One region of the Streptomyces sp. NPDC060002 genome, then DNA from elsewhere that is predicted to be linked to it. Evidence: predicted binding sites of a transcription regulator. Region 1 holds the regulator's gene; the other holds the start of a gene.

Region 1 (7,464 bases):
CTCCAGCGTCTGCGTGAGGCCGCCGAGAAGGCGAAGATCGAGCTGTCCTCGTCCACCGAGACCTCGATCAACCTGCCCTACATCACGGCGTCCGCCGAGGGCCCGCTGCACCTGGACGAGAAGCTCACGCGAGCTCAGTTCCAGCAGCTGACGGCCGACCTGCTGGAGCGCTGCAAGACGCCGTTCCACAACGTCATCAAGGACGCCGGCATCAACCTCTCCGAGATCGACCACGTCGTTCTCGTCGGTGGTTCGACCCGGATGCCCGCCGTCGCCGAGCTCGTCAGGGAGCTGACCGGCGGTCAGGACGCCAACAAGGGCGTGAACCCGGACGAGGTCGTCGCCATCGGCGCCGCGCTCCAGGCCGGTGTCCTCAAGGGTGAGGTCAAGGACGTCCTGCTCCTCGACGTGACCCCGCTGTCCCTCGGTATCGAGACCAAGGGCGGCATCATGACCAAGCTGATCGAGCGCAACACGACGATCCCGACGAAGCGTTCGGAGATCTTCACGACGGCCGAGGACAACCAGCCGTCGGTGCAGATCCAGGTCTACCAGGGCGAGCGCGAGATCGCGGCCTACAACAAGAAGCTCGGCATGTTCGAGCTGACCGGTCTGCCGCCGGCGCCGCGTGGCGTCCCGCAGATCGAGGTCGCCTTCGACATCGACGCCAACGGCATCATGCACGTCACGGCCAAGGACCTCGGCACGGGCAAGGAGCAGAAGATGACCGTCACCGGCGGCTCCTCGCTGCCGAAGGACGAGGTCGACCGCATGCGCCAGGAGGCCGAGCAGTACGCGGACGAGGACCACCGCCGTCGCGAGGCCGCCGAGTCCCGTAACCAGGGCGAGCAGCTCGTCTACCAGACGGAGAAGTTCCTCAAGGACAACGAGGACAAGGTCCCGGGCGAGGTCAAGACCGAGGTCGAGGCCGCCGTCGAGGAGCTGAAGGCCGCGCTCAAGGGCGAGGACAGCGCCGAGATCCGCACGGCCACCGAGAAGGTCGCCGCGGTCTCGCAGAAGGTCGGCCAGGCCATGTACGCCGACGCCCAGGCCGGTCAGGGCGCCGACGCTCCCAAGGCCGACGCCCCGAAGGCGGACGACGACGTCGTGGACGCCGAGATCGTGGACGACGAGCGCAAGGACGGTGCCGCGTGACGGAGGAGACCCCGGGCTTCGAGGAGAAGCCCGACGTCCCCTCCGGCGCCACCCCTGAAGACGCCGAGCCGAAGACCGCTCCCTCCCCCGCTTCGGCGGCGGGGGCGGCCCCGGCCGGGGACGAGAACCAGACAGCCGGTCTGGTGGCCCAGCTGGACCAGGTGCGCACCGCTCTGGGCGAGCGCACCGCCGACCTCCAGCGCCTCCAGGCCGAGTACCAGAACTACCGCCGCCGGGTCGAGCGCGACCGGATCGCGGTCAAGGAGATCGCCATCGCGAACCTCCTGACCGAACTCCTGCCCGTGCTCGACGACATCGGCCGCGCGCGGGAACACGGCGAGTTCGTCGGCGGCTTCAAGTCGGTGGGCGAATCGCTGGAGACCGTCGCGGCCAAGATGGGCCTCCAGCAGTTCGGCAAGGAGGGCGAGCCCTTCGACCCGACGATCCACGAAGCCCTGATGCACAGCTACGCGCCCGACGTCACCGAGACGACGTGCGTGGCGATCCTTCAGCCCGGGTACCGGATCGGCGAGCGCACCATCCGCCCCGCGCGGGTGGCCGTCGCCGAACCGCAGCCCGGTGCACAGGCGGCGAAGGCCGACGAGGCCGAGGCGGCCGACGACAAGGAGAGCGGTGGCCCGGACGAGGGCTGAGCTCGATCGGATGAGCGGGTGGGAGGAGGGACGTCGAGGATGAGCACCAAGGACTTCGTCGAGAAGGACTTCTACAAGGTCCTCGGCGTCCCCAAGGACGCCACCGAGGCCGAGATCAAGAAGGCGTACCGGAAGCTCGCCCGCGAGTTCCACCCCGACGCCAACAAGGGCAACGCCAAGGCGGAGGAGCGCTTCAAGGAGATCTCCGAGGCGAACGACGTCCTCGGTGACCCCAAGAAGCGCAAGGAGTACGACGAGGCGCGCGCCCTCTTCGGCAACGGCGGCTTCCGCCCCGGCCCGGGGGCGGGCGGCAACTTCAACTTCGACCTGGGCGACCTCTTCGGAGGCGGCGCCCCGGGCGGCGGTGCCCAGGGCGGCTTCGGCGGCGGCATCGGGGACGTGTTCGGCGGCCTGTTCAACCGCGGCGGTCCCGGCACGACCCGGACCCAGCCCCGGCGCGGCCAGGACATCGACACCGAGGTCACCCTGACCTTCACGGAGGCGATCGAGGGCGCGACGGTCCCGCTGCGCATGTCCTCGCAGGCCCCCTGCAAGGCGTGTTCGGGGACGGGCGACAAGAACGGCACGCCGCGCGTGTGCCCGACCTGCGTGGGCACGGGCCAGGTGGCGAGGGGCTCGGGAGGCGGTTTCTCCCTGACCGACCCCTGCCCCGACTGCAAGGGCCGCGGCCTGATCGCCGAGCATCCCTGCCTGGACTGCAAGGGCAGCGGCCGCGCGAAGTCGTCGAGGACCATGCAGGTCCGCATCCCCGCGGGGGTGACGGACGGTCAGCGCATCCGGCTGCGCGGCAAGGGCGCCCCGGGCGAGCGCGGCGGCCCGGCGGGCGACCTGTACGTCGTCGTCCACGTGGGCGCCCACCCGGTGTTCGGCCGCAAGGAGGACAACCTCACGGTGACCGTGCCGGTGACGTTCACCGAAGCGGCACTCGGCGGCGAGATCAGGGTGCCGACGCTCGGTGGACCGTCCCTGACCTTGAAGCTTCCGCCCGGCACGCCCAACGGCCGCACCATGCGGGCGCGGGGCAAGGGCGCGGTCCGCAAGGACGGCACCCGCGGCGACCTGTTGGTCACCGTCGAGGTGAGTGTTCCGAAGGACTTGTCGGGGAAGGCTCGTGAGGCGCTGGAGGCGTATCGCGAGGCGACCGCGGGCGAGGACCCGCGGGCGGAGCTGTTCGAGGCCGCGAAGGGAGCATGAGAGTGATGGACGGCCGTCGGCGTAACCCGTATGAACTGACCCAGGAGACTCCGGTCTACGTCATCTCGGTGGCGGCCCAGCTCTCGGGCCTGCATCCGCAGACGCTGCGTCAGTACGACCGCCTGGGTCTCGTCTCCCCCGACCGCACCGCCGGCCGCGGGCGCCGCTACTCGGCCCGCGACATCGAGCTGCTGCGCACGGTGCAGGCCCTGTCCCAGGACGAGGGCATCAACCTGGCCGGCATCAAGCGGATCATCGAGCTGGAGAACCAGGTGGCCGCGCTCCAGGCGCGGGCCGCGGAGCTGGAGGCCGCGCTGGACGGCGCGGCCACGGCCATGCAGCAGCGGGAGGCGGCGGTGCACGCCTCCTACCGGCGGGACCTGGTGCCGTACCAGGAGGTGCAGCAGACCAGCGCGCTGGTGGTCTGGCGGCCGAAGCGGCAGCAGCCGACGGACTGACGCGTGGCGGTACGTATAAAAGTTGGAAGGGGCCCGGAGATTCGTCTCCGGGCCCCTTTCCTGTCTTCTACGGCCGTCCCGTCCCGCCCGGCCTGTCCCGCCCCGTCCCGTCCTCGTCCGACAGTCAGTCGCCCATGCCGACACCCGGCTCAGGCCGCTCAAGGCCCGGCGGCTGTTGCTGCGGCGGCTGCTGGGCGGGGGCGGTCGGCCGGTTGGCGCCACCCCGGGGCACACCCATCTGCCAGAGATGTGAACCGGAGACACCCGGGGCGGGGGAGGGGGCGGGGGTTGGGGTTGGGGACGGAGCCGGGGTCGGGGTTGGCGACGGAGCCGGGGTTGGCGACGGAGCCGGGGTTGGCGACGGAGCCGGGGTTGGGGACTGGGCGGGGGTCGGAGCCTGGGCGGGGGTCGGAGCCTGGGTTGAGGACTGGGCCGGTGCCGGTGCCGGTGCCGGGGTTGTGGGCTGGGCCGGTGCTGGGGCTGGGCCGGGGGCGGTGACGGGCTTCGGGTCCCGTTCCGGGCTCGGGTCCCGTTCCGGGCTCGGGTCCCGTTCCGGGCTCGGGTCCCGTTCCGTTGTGGGCTCGGACTTTTCCTGGGGGAGGGCGGGGGGCTGGGGGCCGGTGGTCGGGGGAGTTGCCCCCTGGCCCAGGTCCGGGCGTTGCCAGCGTTCCGGGATCGTCGCCATCCGTCGTACGGCTTCGGGGTCGCCGGCCGCTGCCGCCGCGACGGCGCGGGCGCGCAGGGCGCTCTGGCGGGCGATCGGGGAGAAGCCGGGGGCCGCGTTGCCGGTCTCGGACGGCAGACCGCGGACGCCCATCGCGTTCAGCTCGGCCTGGATTCGCGTCTCCGGGGCGAAGATCTCGCGCGGCAGCTGCCAGGAGGCCGCGCCGTCCACGTCGACGCGGTGTTCCCTGCCGTCCACGGCGAAGGTGAGCCCGTAGCCGATGTACTGGTCGTCCTTGTCGAACAGCAGGTCACCGGAGATCTCGCCGCCCCGGTCCCGGACCTCGTTGGCGAGGACCTGGAGGGCGGGAGGGAGCGGGTTGGTGCGGCCGAGGCTGGTGACGTAGCCGTCGGCCCTGGCCGTCTTCGGTTCCCCGGTCAGCGGGTCCACGTAGTCGGCCTGGAACCAGGTCTCTCCGCTCTCGTGCCGATAGGTCTCGATCGCGCCCACCTGCGCCAGGCCGATCGTCAGGCGCGGGTTCTCTCCCTCGGCGTACTTGGCGACCATCTCCGGGTACTGGACCTGGTGTCGCAGAGCGTCCGGTGCCGGCCGGCCGATGATCGTGACGTGGGCGTCGAGATTCTCCCTCAGGATGATCTCCGCGTTGGCGACGCCCGTGCCGCCGGACCCGGCGATGATCCAGTGCTGGGCGGCGTGTGGGTCGAAACGGTTGTCGGCGACCTCGTCGCCCAGCAGCACCCGGTCCGCCGCGGCTTCGCGCGCCGCCTCCCACTTCTGTGTCGAGACGAGTGCGGTGAAGCAGTTGTTCATGCGGGTTTCGTCCGCGGCGCCCAGGCCGGCCGAGAGGGCGTCCTTCAGTTCCGCGTAGGAGTTCAGGGCGCCGAGCACGGTACCGGCGTCTGCGCCGCTCCGCTCGGCCTGGGTCAGCCAGGCGCACATCTCGCCCGCACCGGCGAACCCCTGCCCCTCCAACTCCCGCAGCCGCTCGCCGATCAGCCGTACGGCTTCGCTACGGCTCTCCACGGGGAAGTCGCCGCGGGGCATGCCCGGCACGACGTCGGGTGTCAGACCGGTGGCGATGCTGGGAACCCCGTCGCAGGCCGCCCACAGCGGGGTCGCGCTCTGTTTGCCGTCGGCATCCAACGGCCTTATCTCCGCGAGGAGTTCGCCGTCCTGGCCGAGGCGGAGCCGGGCGTGGCCGTTCACGACGTCGCCCTGGGTGGCGAGCTGGTCCTCCCAGACCCGTACCGCGTGGATGGACACCCGGTCCCGGGGGTCTTCGACCGCCGAGTACGGATCCACGCCCATCCATTGCGCGAGGTCACGATCCTGGTCCGCCGACTGCACGATCCCGTTGCCGGGGTCCAGGTGCCATCGGCCCGCCCCGTCCACCAGCAGCGCTTCCGGATCGCGCCCGGTGAGACTCGCGCCACCGCCGATCACCACTTTGCGCAGCGGGAGTTGCCCACCGGCGAGCTGGCCCTCCAGCGTCTGCACGGTGCGCTCGCTGACCTGGGCGCGGTACTGCGCCCACCGCTCGGCGGCGGGTTCCAACTGGTCGCGGGGGAGGGGCAGGCCGTTCTGGTCGTAGCCGGGCATGGGCATGGTGATTTCACGCCGCCCGATGAAAGCCTCGACCTGCCGCTCGGCACGGAGCGCGGCATCCCGGGATGCCTGGAGGGCGGTGGCGTCGGCGGGGGAGAGGTTCTCGATGGGGTGGGCGAGGGTGTTGAGGAGACGCCGGGAGCCGGCAGAGAGGAAATCGGCCGAGACCCGGTATCGCGCGCGTGCCGCCCTCTCCTGAGGGCGGAATGCCTCCTCGTCGCTCAGGGCGACGGTCGGTCGGATGCCGTAGGGATCAAGCAGCGCGGAGAACTCCGCCCGCGCTTCCAGCTGTTGCTCAGGGGAGAGATCGCTGGCTGCGCTTCGCGCGGCCAGCCAGTTGAGCTCACCTATGCGGCCCCTGTCCCCAGCGGACAGCTCCTGGTTCGCCGGGAGTTCGGCTCCTTCGCGCAGAAGGTCTTCCCGTACGGGAGCCAATCCCTCGGCGGCGCGTTCGCGGACGGCCATGAGCTCACCGAGTTCGTGGGCGAGCACCCGACTCAGCATCTCGGTCGGAAGACGGTCGGAGACGCGGACCACGTAGTTCTGCGACGCGGTGTTCGTCGCCGTGTCGGCGAGGGTCCCTCTCACCAGTGGAACGGCGTCCACCCAGACCCGTGCGGACTCCCCCTGGCTGTCCCTCAGTACGAAATACTGACGTCCGTCGGTCCGATCCGCGTCGAGGGAGTCCAGCCTGTCTCCAAGGACGGCGGCCGCCACCGAGGCCATGCCGCGCCGTGCGGCCGACACGAGTTCTTCCTGGTGCGCTTGTGGGTACTGCGACAGTGTGCCCATCGCCGTCCGGGGATCGGCCCAACTGTCCATGAGATGCCCCTCCCCGGGTCCGATACATGTTCAAATCGCACAACAGCCTTAGGATCATGTCATGTTGAGAGCCCGTTCCTCGCTGGAAGCGCACCTGTACATGGACTTGCGTCCGTGCGAGTGCGGGAGTTCCGACTTCGATCGTCGGCACCGTCTGGAGCAGCGCGGTGACGACATCGTCGCCGTATACGAGGGCGCCTGCCGGGAATGCGGCCGCAACCGGAATTTCTCCTTCCTCATGGCGGAGGACATCCCACCGCCGCCGCCCGCCTTCGGTGGCCAGGCGCCGTCCGAGATCATCGATCCCGGTGAGTTCGCGGCGGTCGCACACCGTGTCTCTCGTCGCGCCGGGCTCGACATGCTCAACTCACCTGAATCCGAGCACCACAGGTACCGGCGTGCGATGGCGTACGCGCTGGCTGCCTTCGAGGAGCTTCCGAAGTTCATTCCTCCGGGGCTGGACGCCATTCCCGCATCCGCCTTCACCTCCGAGGCGGGCAGGGCCCGCTATGAGAGGGAACCGGCGAAGTTCGATCGCGACATCCTCGAGATGGACATCGACCTCACACGCAAGGTCCTCGCCGACATCGACGCGGTCAGCACCCCGCCCGGCGGTACCGGGCCCGAGGCGTGATCGGCTAGCGCCCCTTGAGGTGGTGCAGGAGGCCGGCGAGGCCCTCTCGGGTGGTGGCCAGGATGATGTCCGGGGTGTCGCTCTCGCGGAGGCGGATCGTTCCGTCGCAGGTGGGGGCGAGGTAGAGGCACTCGCCTTGGGGGCCACCGCTGAACGACGACTTCTGCCAGGTGAGTTGTTCAGGCATCCGGGCCTCCTCAAAGGGAGTAGAGCAGGTGCTGGATGAGGGCCAGCGAG
Region 2 (7,464 bases), on a different contig from region 1:
CTTCATTCCCGCCCAAACCAGGCGTCTGACCTGCGACGGTACGTAAGTTCGGGGAACGGTGCCAGCCTTTCGCGAAGGCTGTGAAGGGGTCGTGCAGACTGGCCCGATGCGTACGGAACTTGTATCGGAGGCCGGCGATCGGGCGCGCCCCAACGAGGACTTCGCGAGTGTCGGACTTCCCGCCTTTGGGCAGGGGGGTTCGCTCGTCCTGCTGGACGGGGTGACGCCGCCGCCGGACGGCGCGGGCTGTCTTCATTCGGTCCCCTGGTTCACCGCGCGGCTCGGCGGCGCACTGACCGAACTGACCGTTTCACTCCCGGATGTTCCCCTGGCCGAGGCGCTCGCCCTGGCCATCGCGCGCACCGCCGGGACCCATGCGGGAACCTGTGACCTTTCTCACCCACGTACCCCGCAGGCCACCGTGGTCCTCGCGCGGTGGTCGCCGCGATCCGTCGAGTACCTGGTCCTGTGCGACGCGACGCTGCTGCTGACGGCCCCGGACGGCACGGTCACCCCTGTCCGCGACGACCGGCTGGCCCGCCTGCCGCGCGCCCTGCTGCGGAGCGCCGAGGTCGTCGACGGCACGCTCCGCAACAAGGAGGGCGGGTTCTTCACGGCCGCGGCCGATCCCGAGGTGGCCGCCCGCGCGGTCACCGCGAGCGTGCCGCGCGCGCAGGTCCGCTCGCTGGCCGCGCTGTCGGACGGCGCCACCCGGTGGACGGAGCTCTTCCGGGAGGGCGACTGGACGGACCTGTTCACCCTCGTCCGCGAGGAGGGCGCGCGGGCGCTGGTGGAGCGGGTCCGGGCGCTGGAGCGGGCGGACGCCGACGCCGGACGGACCCTGCTGGGCCGGGCGAAGACGCACGACGACGCGACGGTGGTGTGCGTGGAGCTGTGAACGGTGCCGTCGCGCCCCTCGGGGTGACGTCCTCGTCGGCTACTTCTCCATCCCGCGGTTCAGCTGGTGGAGCAACCGGGCCAGCTCCGCGACCTCTTGGCGGTCCCAGTGGGAGAAGTGGGTGACGTACCGCTCGCGGCGGGCCTCGCGGACCCGGCTCACCCGGGTGCGGCCCTCCTCGGTGAGGTCGACGAGCCAGGCGCGGCCGTCCGCCGGGTCCGGCTCGCGGGCGACCAGCCCGAGCTCCTCCAGGGCGCGCAACTGGCGGGACATGGTGGCCTTGCCGACGCCGATGTAGCCGGCGAGTTCCGTGGCGCGCTGGCGGCCGCACTCCTCCAGCCGGACGAGGAGCCCGTAGGCGGCGGACTCCAGGTCCGGGTGGACCTCACGGGCCATCTCCCCCTGGTTGGCGCGGGCGCGGCGCAGCAGCACCGTGAGCTCCCGCTCCAGGGACAGGAACTCCCGGTCGCCCTGCTCCACACCGCGCGGCGACGCGGCGGACCCGCTGTCGCGTCCGTCGCCGTTTGTGTCCTCGTGCACGTCAGCACCCCTGATCTCGCCGGTCGCCGCCATCGGCGCAGCTCTTAAGTATTTCGCAGGCACGGACCGGCGGCGCTTCCCAGGACCCCGGTGGGGGTTCGCGGCGGAACCGGGAAGGCCCGGGCCTCCCTCACGGGACCCGGGCCTTCCCCTTTCCGGTGGCGTCCGTCACGCCGCGACCGGAACCTCCGGCGTCGCGCCGTTCGTGGCGGGCGCGAGCGCCAGTTCCAGGACCTGGCGGACGTCCGTGACGGCGTGGACGTCGAGCTTGTCCAGAACCTCCGCCGGGACGTCGTCCAGGTCGGGCTCGTTGCGCTTGGGGATGACGACGGTGGTGACGCCCGCCCGGTGCGCGGCGAGCAGCTTCTGCTTCACACCGCCGATCGGCAGGACCCGTCCGGTCAGCGAGACCTCGCCGGTCATCGCCACGTCCGTGCGGACGAGCCGGCCGGACAGCAGGGACGCGAGGGCCGTCGTCATCGTGACGCCGGCGCTCGGGCCGTCCTTGGGCACCGCGCCGGCCGGGAAGTGGATGTGCACGCCCCGGTCCTTCAGGTCGCCCACCGGCAGCTCCAGTTCGGCGCCGTGACTGCGCAGGAAGCTGAGCGCGATCTGCGCCGACTCCTTCATCACGTCACCGAGCTGACCGGTCAGGGTCAGACCCGCCGCGCCGGTCTCCGGGTCGGCCAGCGACGCCTCGACGAAGAGGACGTCTCCGCCGGCGCCGGTGACCGCGAGACCGGTCGCGACACCGGGCACGGCGGTCCGGCGCTCGGCCGGGTCCTGGGCGGACTCGGGCACGTGGTGCGGCCGGCCGATCAGAGCGCGCAGGTCCTCGTCCCGGATGGTGAACGGCAGCTCGCGGTCGCCCAGTTCGTGCTGGGCCGCCACCTTGCGCAGCAGCCGCGCGATGGACCGCTCCAGGGTGCGCACCCCCGCCTCGCGGGTGTACTCGCCGGCGAGCTTGCGCAGCGCGCTCTCGTCGAGGGCCACCTCGTCCTTGTCCAGGCCCGCCCGCTCCAGCTGGCGGGGGAGCAGGTGGTCGCGGGCGATGACGACCTTCTCGTCCTCGGTGTAGCCGTCGAGGCGGACCAGCTCCATACGGTCGAGCAGGGCCTCCGGGATGGCTTCGAGCACGTTGGCGGTGGCGAGGAAGACCACGTCCGACAGGTCGAGCTCGACCTCCAGGTAGTGGTCGCGGAACGTGTGGTTCTGCGCCGGGTCCAGGACCTCCAGCAGGGCGGCCGCCGGGTCGCCCCGGAAGTCGGATCCCACCTTGTCGATCTCGTCGAGGAGCACCACCGGGTTCAGCGACCCGGCCTCCTTGATCGCCCGCACGATCCGGCCGGGCAGCGCGCCGACGTAGGTGCGGCGGTGGCCGCGGATCTCGGCCTCGTCCCGGACGCCGCCGAGGGCCACGCGGACGAACTTGCGCCCCATGGCGTGGGCGACGGACTCGCCGAGGCTGGTCTTGCCGACGCCGGGCGGGCCGACGAGCGCGAGCACCGCGCCGCCGCGCCGCCCGCCCACGACACCCAGGCCGCGCTCGCCGCGCCGCTTGCGCACCGCGAGGTACTCGGTGATCCGCTCCTTCACGTCGTCCAGGCCGGCGTGCTCGGCGTCGAGGACGGCGCGGGCGCCCTGGATGTCGTACCGGTCCTCGGTCCGCTCGTTCCACGGCAGTTCGAGGACGGTGTCCAGCCAGGTGCGGATCCAGGAGCCCTCGGGCGACTGGTCGCTGGAGCGCTCCAGCTTGTCGACCTCCTTGAGAGCGGCCTCGCGGACCTTCTCGGGCAGGTCGGCGGCCTCGACGCGGGCGCGGTAGTCGTCGGACTCCTCGCCCTCCTGTTCGCCGTTGAGCTCGCGCAGCTCCTTGCGCACGGCCTCGAGCTGGCGCCGCAGCAGGAACTCGCGCTGCTGCTTGTCGACGCCCTCCTGGACGTCCTTGGCGATCGTCTCGGCCACGTCCTGCTCGGCGAGGTGGTCGCGCAGTTGCTGGGTGGCGAGCTTCAGGCGGGCCACCGGGTCGGCGGTCTCCAGGAGCTCCACCTTCTGTTCGGTGGTCAGGAACGGCGAGTAGCCGGAGTTGTCGGCGAGCGCGGAGACGTCGTCGATGGCCTGGACGCGGTCGACGACCTGCCAGGCGGCGCGCTTGCGCAGCCAGGCGGTGGCGAGCGCCTTGTACTCCTTGACGAGTTCGGCGACATGACCGGGCAGCGGCTCGGGGACGGTCCGGTCGACCTTCGTCCCCTCGACCCACAGGGCCGCGCCCGGCCCGGTGGTACCGGCGCCGATCTTCACGCGGCCGCGGCCGCGGATCAGCGCGCCCGGGTCGCCGTCGGCCAGCCGGCCGACCTGCTCGACGGTGCCGAGCACACCGGTGTTCGCGTAGGTCCCGTCGATGCGCGGGACGAGCAGCACACGGGGCTTTCCGGGCTCCGAGCGGGCGGCGGCCTGAGCGGCCTCGACCGCGGCGCGTACATCGGTGTCGTTGAGGTCCAGTGGAACCACCATGCCGGGGAGCACGACCTCGTCATCGAGAGGCAACACAGGCAGGGTGAGCGGTGTGGACGGCGAAGCCATGATCTCCCCTTAGGCAGTCAAGTTGAGCTATGCCGACTCAATGCACGTGAGTCCCCGAATGTTCCCCGCGAGAGGACCCGTTCGCTGTGGGCGATCACGGCTGTTCCGGCGGGCGGTTTCGGACTTACGGTCGGCTGTAATGGGTCAACAAGCCCAGCACCTCTTACCAGGCCGTCATCAGGGGGTTCGTATGGATCGTTTCGCGCAGGCGTGGGTGGACGGGTGGGTCGTGTCGCGTGGGGCGGCTCCGCCCGTGGCCGAACCATGGGGCTGGACCGTCGACGTGGGAGCGGGAACCCATCACGTCACCCGGCACGTGCTCGGCGCGACGAACGACGCCGTGGCGGAGCCGGCCGTCCGGAAGGCGGCGGGCGCGGTGACCGGGGCCGGCGTGTGGCTGAAGGTCTTCGCCGACCCGGCGGTGGTCGGGCCCTGGCTGGGGCCGGACTGGTGGACCGACCCCGAGCCCGGCTTCCTGATGACGGCTCCGCTCGCGGACGTCCCGCCCGGCGCCGCCCCCGACGGCTACCGGACCCGCACCTGGTCGCGCGGCGGCGTGACCCGCACCATGATCGCCGCCCCGGACGGCTCCCTGGCCGCGCGCGGCCAGATCGCCCCGACCGGCGCCACGGCCGTCGTCGACCAGATCGAGACCTCCCCAGGCCACCGCCGCCGCGGACTCGGCGCCCTCGTCATGCGGACCCTGCACCGCGCGGCGGCCGAACAGGGCGCCCGGACCGGCGTACTGGGCGCGACACCGCAGGGGCGGGCACTGTACGAGTCTCTGGGCTGGCGCGTCGAGTCATCGCTGACCAGCGCGAAGTTCACGGGAGACACACGGGGGTGACGTCCGGCGGCCGAGAGGGCGCATCCTTCGCCGCCGCACGACGGGGCACGCCCCTCGCGCCCCCTCTCCGTACCCCGCCCACTTCCGGCATTCACCCCGAAGCCACCCGCCCGCGCGACCACAATGCGCGTATGAGCGATGACTGGAAGCGACGGCTCGACGCCCTCCACGCCGACCTGGTCCGCCGTGACGACCCCGTCGCCTGGGTGACGGAGGCGGACGCCGTCGAGGCCTCACGGCACTATCCGCACATCGCGCTGCGCGGACCCGTCTTCGGTGTCGCCGCGCGGGAACCGTCGGCCGCAGAGCCGGGCTGGCGGCTGCTGAAGCCGGTGGTGGACGGCATGCCCCAGCAGGCCCGGGACGGACTCAACTCCCACCTGTGGTTCAAGGCGAAGGACGGCACCGACGACCCGGCCGCCCGGCGCGAGCTGCTGGCGGCCGTGGCCGTGCTGGAGCGGGCCCCGGCCGACGAGGTGGAGGCGCTGGGCGTGCGCTACCGCGTGGTGCGCGGCGACGAGTTCGCCCGGACCGGCGACGACGGTCTGGAGCCGCCCCGGCCCACCGACCTCGAGTCCGTGAACCCGTCGTGGGAGGACCCGGGCGCCGTCCCGTCGCCGGACGTGGGATACGTCCTGGACCCCGACCGGGACGAGGGCCCGATGGCAGGCGCCCTCCGGCTGGGCCTGCGCGACTTCACGTACACGGGCGCCCGCTTCCCGGCCGACGTGCGCGCGGACTCCGAGTGGGCGGCCCGGACCCATCCGGACGTGGTGCGGCTGCCCGTCGGCTTCTCGGTGGCCGAACGCGACGGGTCCGGCTGGACCCCGTGCGGGTCCCTGGCGGCGACCCCGCACGAGGCACGCCGCTCGCTGTACGAGGGGATGGCCCGCGTCTGGGCGATGCTCTACCGCTTCGACGAGCGCAAGAAGGCCCTGTACGCGCGGGCCGCGGAGGCGTTCCGCGCGGCCGGCCGAGCCGACGAGGCGAGCGTGGAGGACCGCCTGTTCCGGATCTGCCGCGTCGAGCGGATGGTCCGCCTGGGCCCCGACGGCCCCGAGCCGCCCCGCCCGTCGGACCTCGACGAGTACGGCCCCATGAAGCTCCACCCGACCCTGCACGCGGACGGCAGGGTCCAGTACGACGACTGACCGGGAAGGACGGGCACCGGCCGGTGCCCGGAGCGGCGTTCAGCAGCCGGGAGCGGTCGGGTCCGCGGCGGCCGCCGGAGCCACGGCCAGGTGCCGACGCCTATCGCCAGCGCGATCAGGTGTCCCCAGTTCGTCATCGGGTCGGTGAAGGCGACCAGGTCCTGGAGCAGCATCCCGCCGAAGGCGGCGAGCAGCGGCCAGCGCAGCCACGGCCCGAGCAGGCCGGCCAGGGCGCCGACACTCGCCGCGACGCCGAAGCTGATGCCGTAGTCGAGGCGGTGCAGCGAACTGTCGGGCAGCCGGCCCACGAGCACGGCCAGGCCCACCGGCACCTCGGTCGCGAGGGTGGCCAGGACATGCCCGAGCAGGAAGACGACGGCCGTACGGACGCCGCCTATGCGCCGCTCCAGCGTCGTGAGGACGGCCAGGAAGCCGAGCGTGAACGGGGAGGCGAAGCCGCCCGCCACCCACAGCGCGCTGGCCACCAGCACCAGCACGGGGGTCCGCACCAGATGCGCGACGTCGGTGCTGGACCCCTGGTGCAGGGCGTGCACCAGGGCGGGGCCGGCGTGCGCGGTGACATAGGAGGTGACGGCGAGGACGGCCGCGTACGCGAGGGTGAAGGGGGCGGGGATCCGATACCGGCGGCGGAGGCCCGGCTCGGCGGACGGGTCGACGCGGGACGGGTCGACGCGGGACAGGTCGACGCGGGGCGGGTCGACGCGGGACAGGTCGACGCGGGGCGGGGTGCGCTGCCCCGGGATGCCGTCCAGCAGCCCGCCGACGTCGGGCAGCGGCGGGCTCGTGGGTGCGGCCGTGCGTTCCACCGTGGGGCGCTCCTTCCGTTCCACCCCACCCTTCGCGTCACGCCGGTCCGCTGTCTGTGACCGACGCCACGCCTGAGCCGATTCACAGCAAGCTCCGAGCCTTCTCCCGGCTGATCCCCAGGCGCCCCGAAGCCGCTCCGAAACCGCGCCGAGGCCGTTCCCGACAGATGCACGTCAACCTCATCCGCCGCTCACGGAAATCCCTCAACAAATCGTCAGGGAAGTGCCAGGATGGGCCGATGCCCATCCCGTACGACATCCCCGACGGGCCCGAAGTGCTGGACCGTCGCGAGGGCCCCTACGGTGAGGTCGTCCTGCGCAGGCACGGGGAGTTGCTCCAGATCATCGCCAACGGCTGCTTCCTGATGGACACCTCGGACGGCCGCTCGGAACGACTCCTGGTCGACGCCGCGCTGGCCGCGCTGGACGGCCGCCGCTCGCCCGACCTGCTGATCGGCGGCCTCGGCGTCGGCTTCTCGCTCGCGCACGCCGCCGCCGAGCCCCGCTGGGGCACCGTCACGGTCGTGGAGCGCGAGCCCGCCGTCATCGACTGGCATCTCGACGGCCCCCTGGCCGCGTTCTCCGGGGAGGCGCTCACCGACCCCCGGTCGAAGATCG

Evidence for each region. The regulator HspR, encoded in region 1, represses chaperone genes until heat shock. The targets are predictions, from matches to a motif close to TTGAGNNNNNNNNNCTCAA.
Region 2: a site for HspR is predicted at 4,044-4,062, ahead of lon (endopeptidase La). Genes of this name have one in related genera too.

Annotation. Positions count from the first base shown of each region.
Region 1 is NZ_JBHWUW010000076.1:3,122-10,585, forward strand. Features, by position in the region: gene dnaK (molecular chaperone DnaK) at 1-1,155, shown strand, start outside; gene grpE (nucleotide exchange factor GrpE) at 1,152-1,808, shown strand; gene dnaJ (molecular chaperone DnaJ) at 1,848-3,023, shown strand; gene ACFWBD_RS37785 (heat shock protein transcriptional repressor HspR) at 3,029-3,481, shown strand; gene ACFWBD_RS37790 (hypothetical protein) at 3,606-6,518, opposite strand; gene ACFWBD_RS37795 (hypothetical protein) at 6,655-7,227, shown strand; gene ACFWBD_RS37800 (DUF397 domain-containing protein) at 7,232-7,414, opposite strand; gene ACFWBD_RS37805 (helix-turn-helix domain-containing protein) at 7,425-7,464, opposite strand, start outside.
Region 2 is NZ_JBHWUW010000030.1:42,135-49,598, forward strand. Features, by position in the region: gene ACFWBD_RS24830 (hypothetical protein) at 107-898, shown strand; gene ACFWBD_RS24835 (MarR family winged helix-turn-helix transcriptional regulator) at 938-1,438, opposite strand; gene lon (endopeptidase La) at 1,607-4,021, opposite strand; gene ACFWBD_RS24845 (GNAT family N-acetyltransferase) at 4,212-4,868, shown strand; gene ACFWBD_RS24850 (DUF5954 family protein) at 5,000-6,019, shown strand; partial or broken gene ACFWBD_RS24855 (rhomboid-like protein) at 6,076-6,870, opposite strand; gene ACFWBD_RS24860 (spermidine synthase) at 7,086-7,464, shown strand, end outside.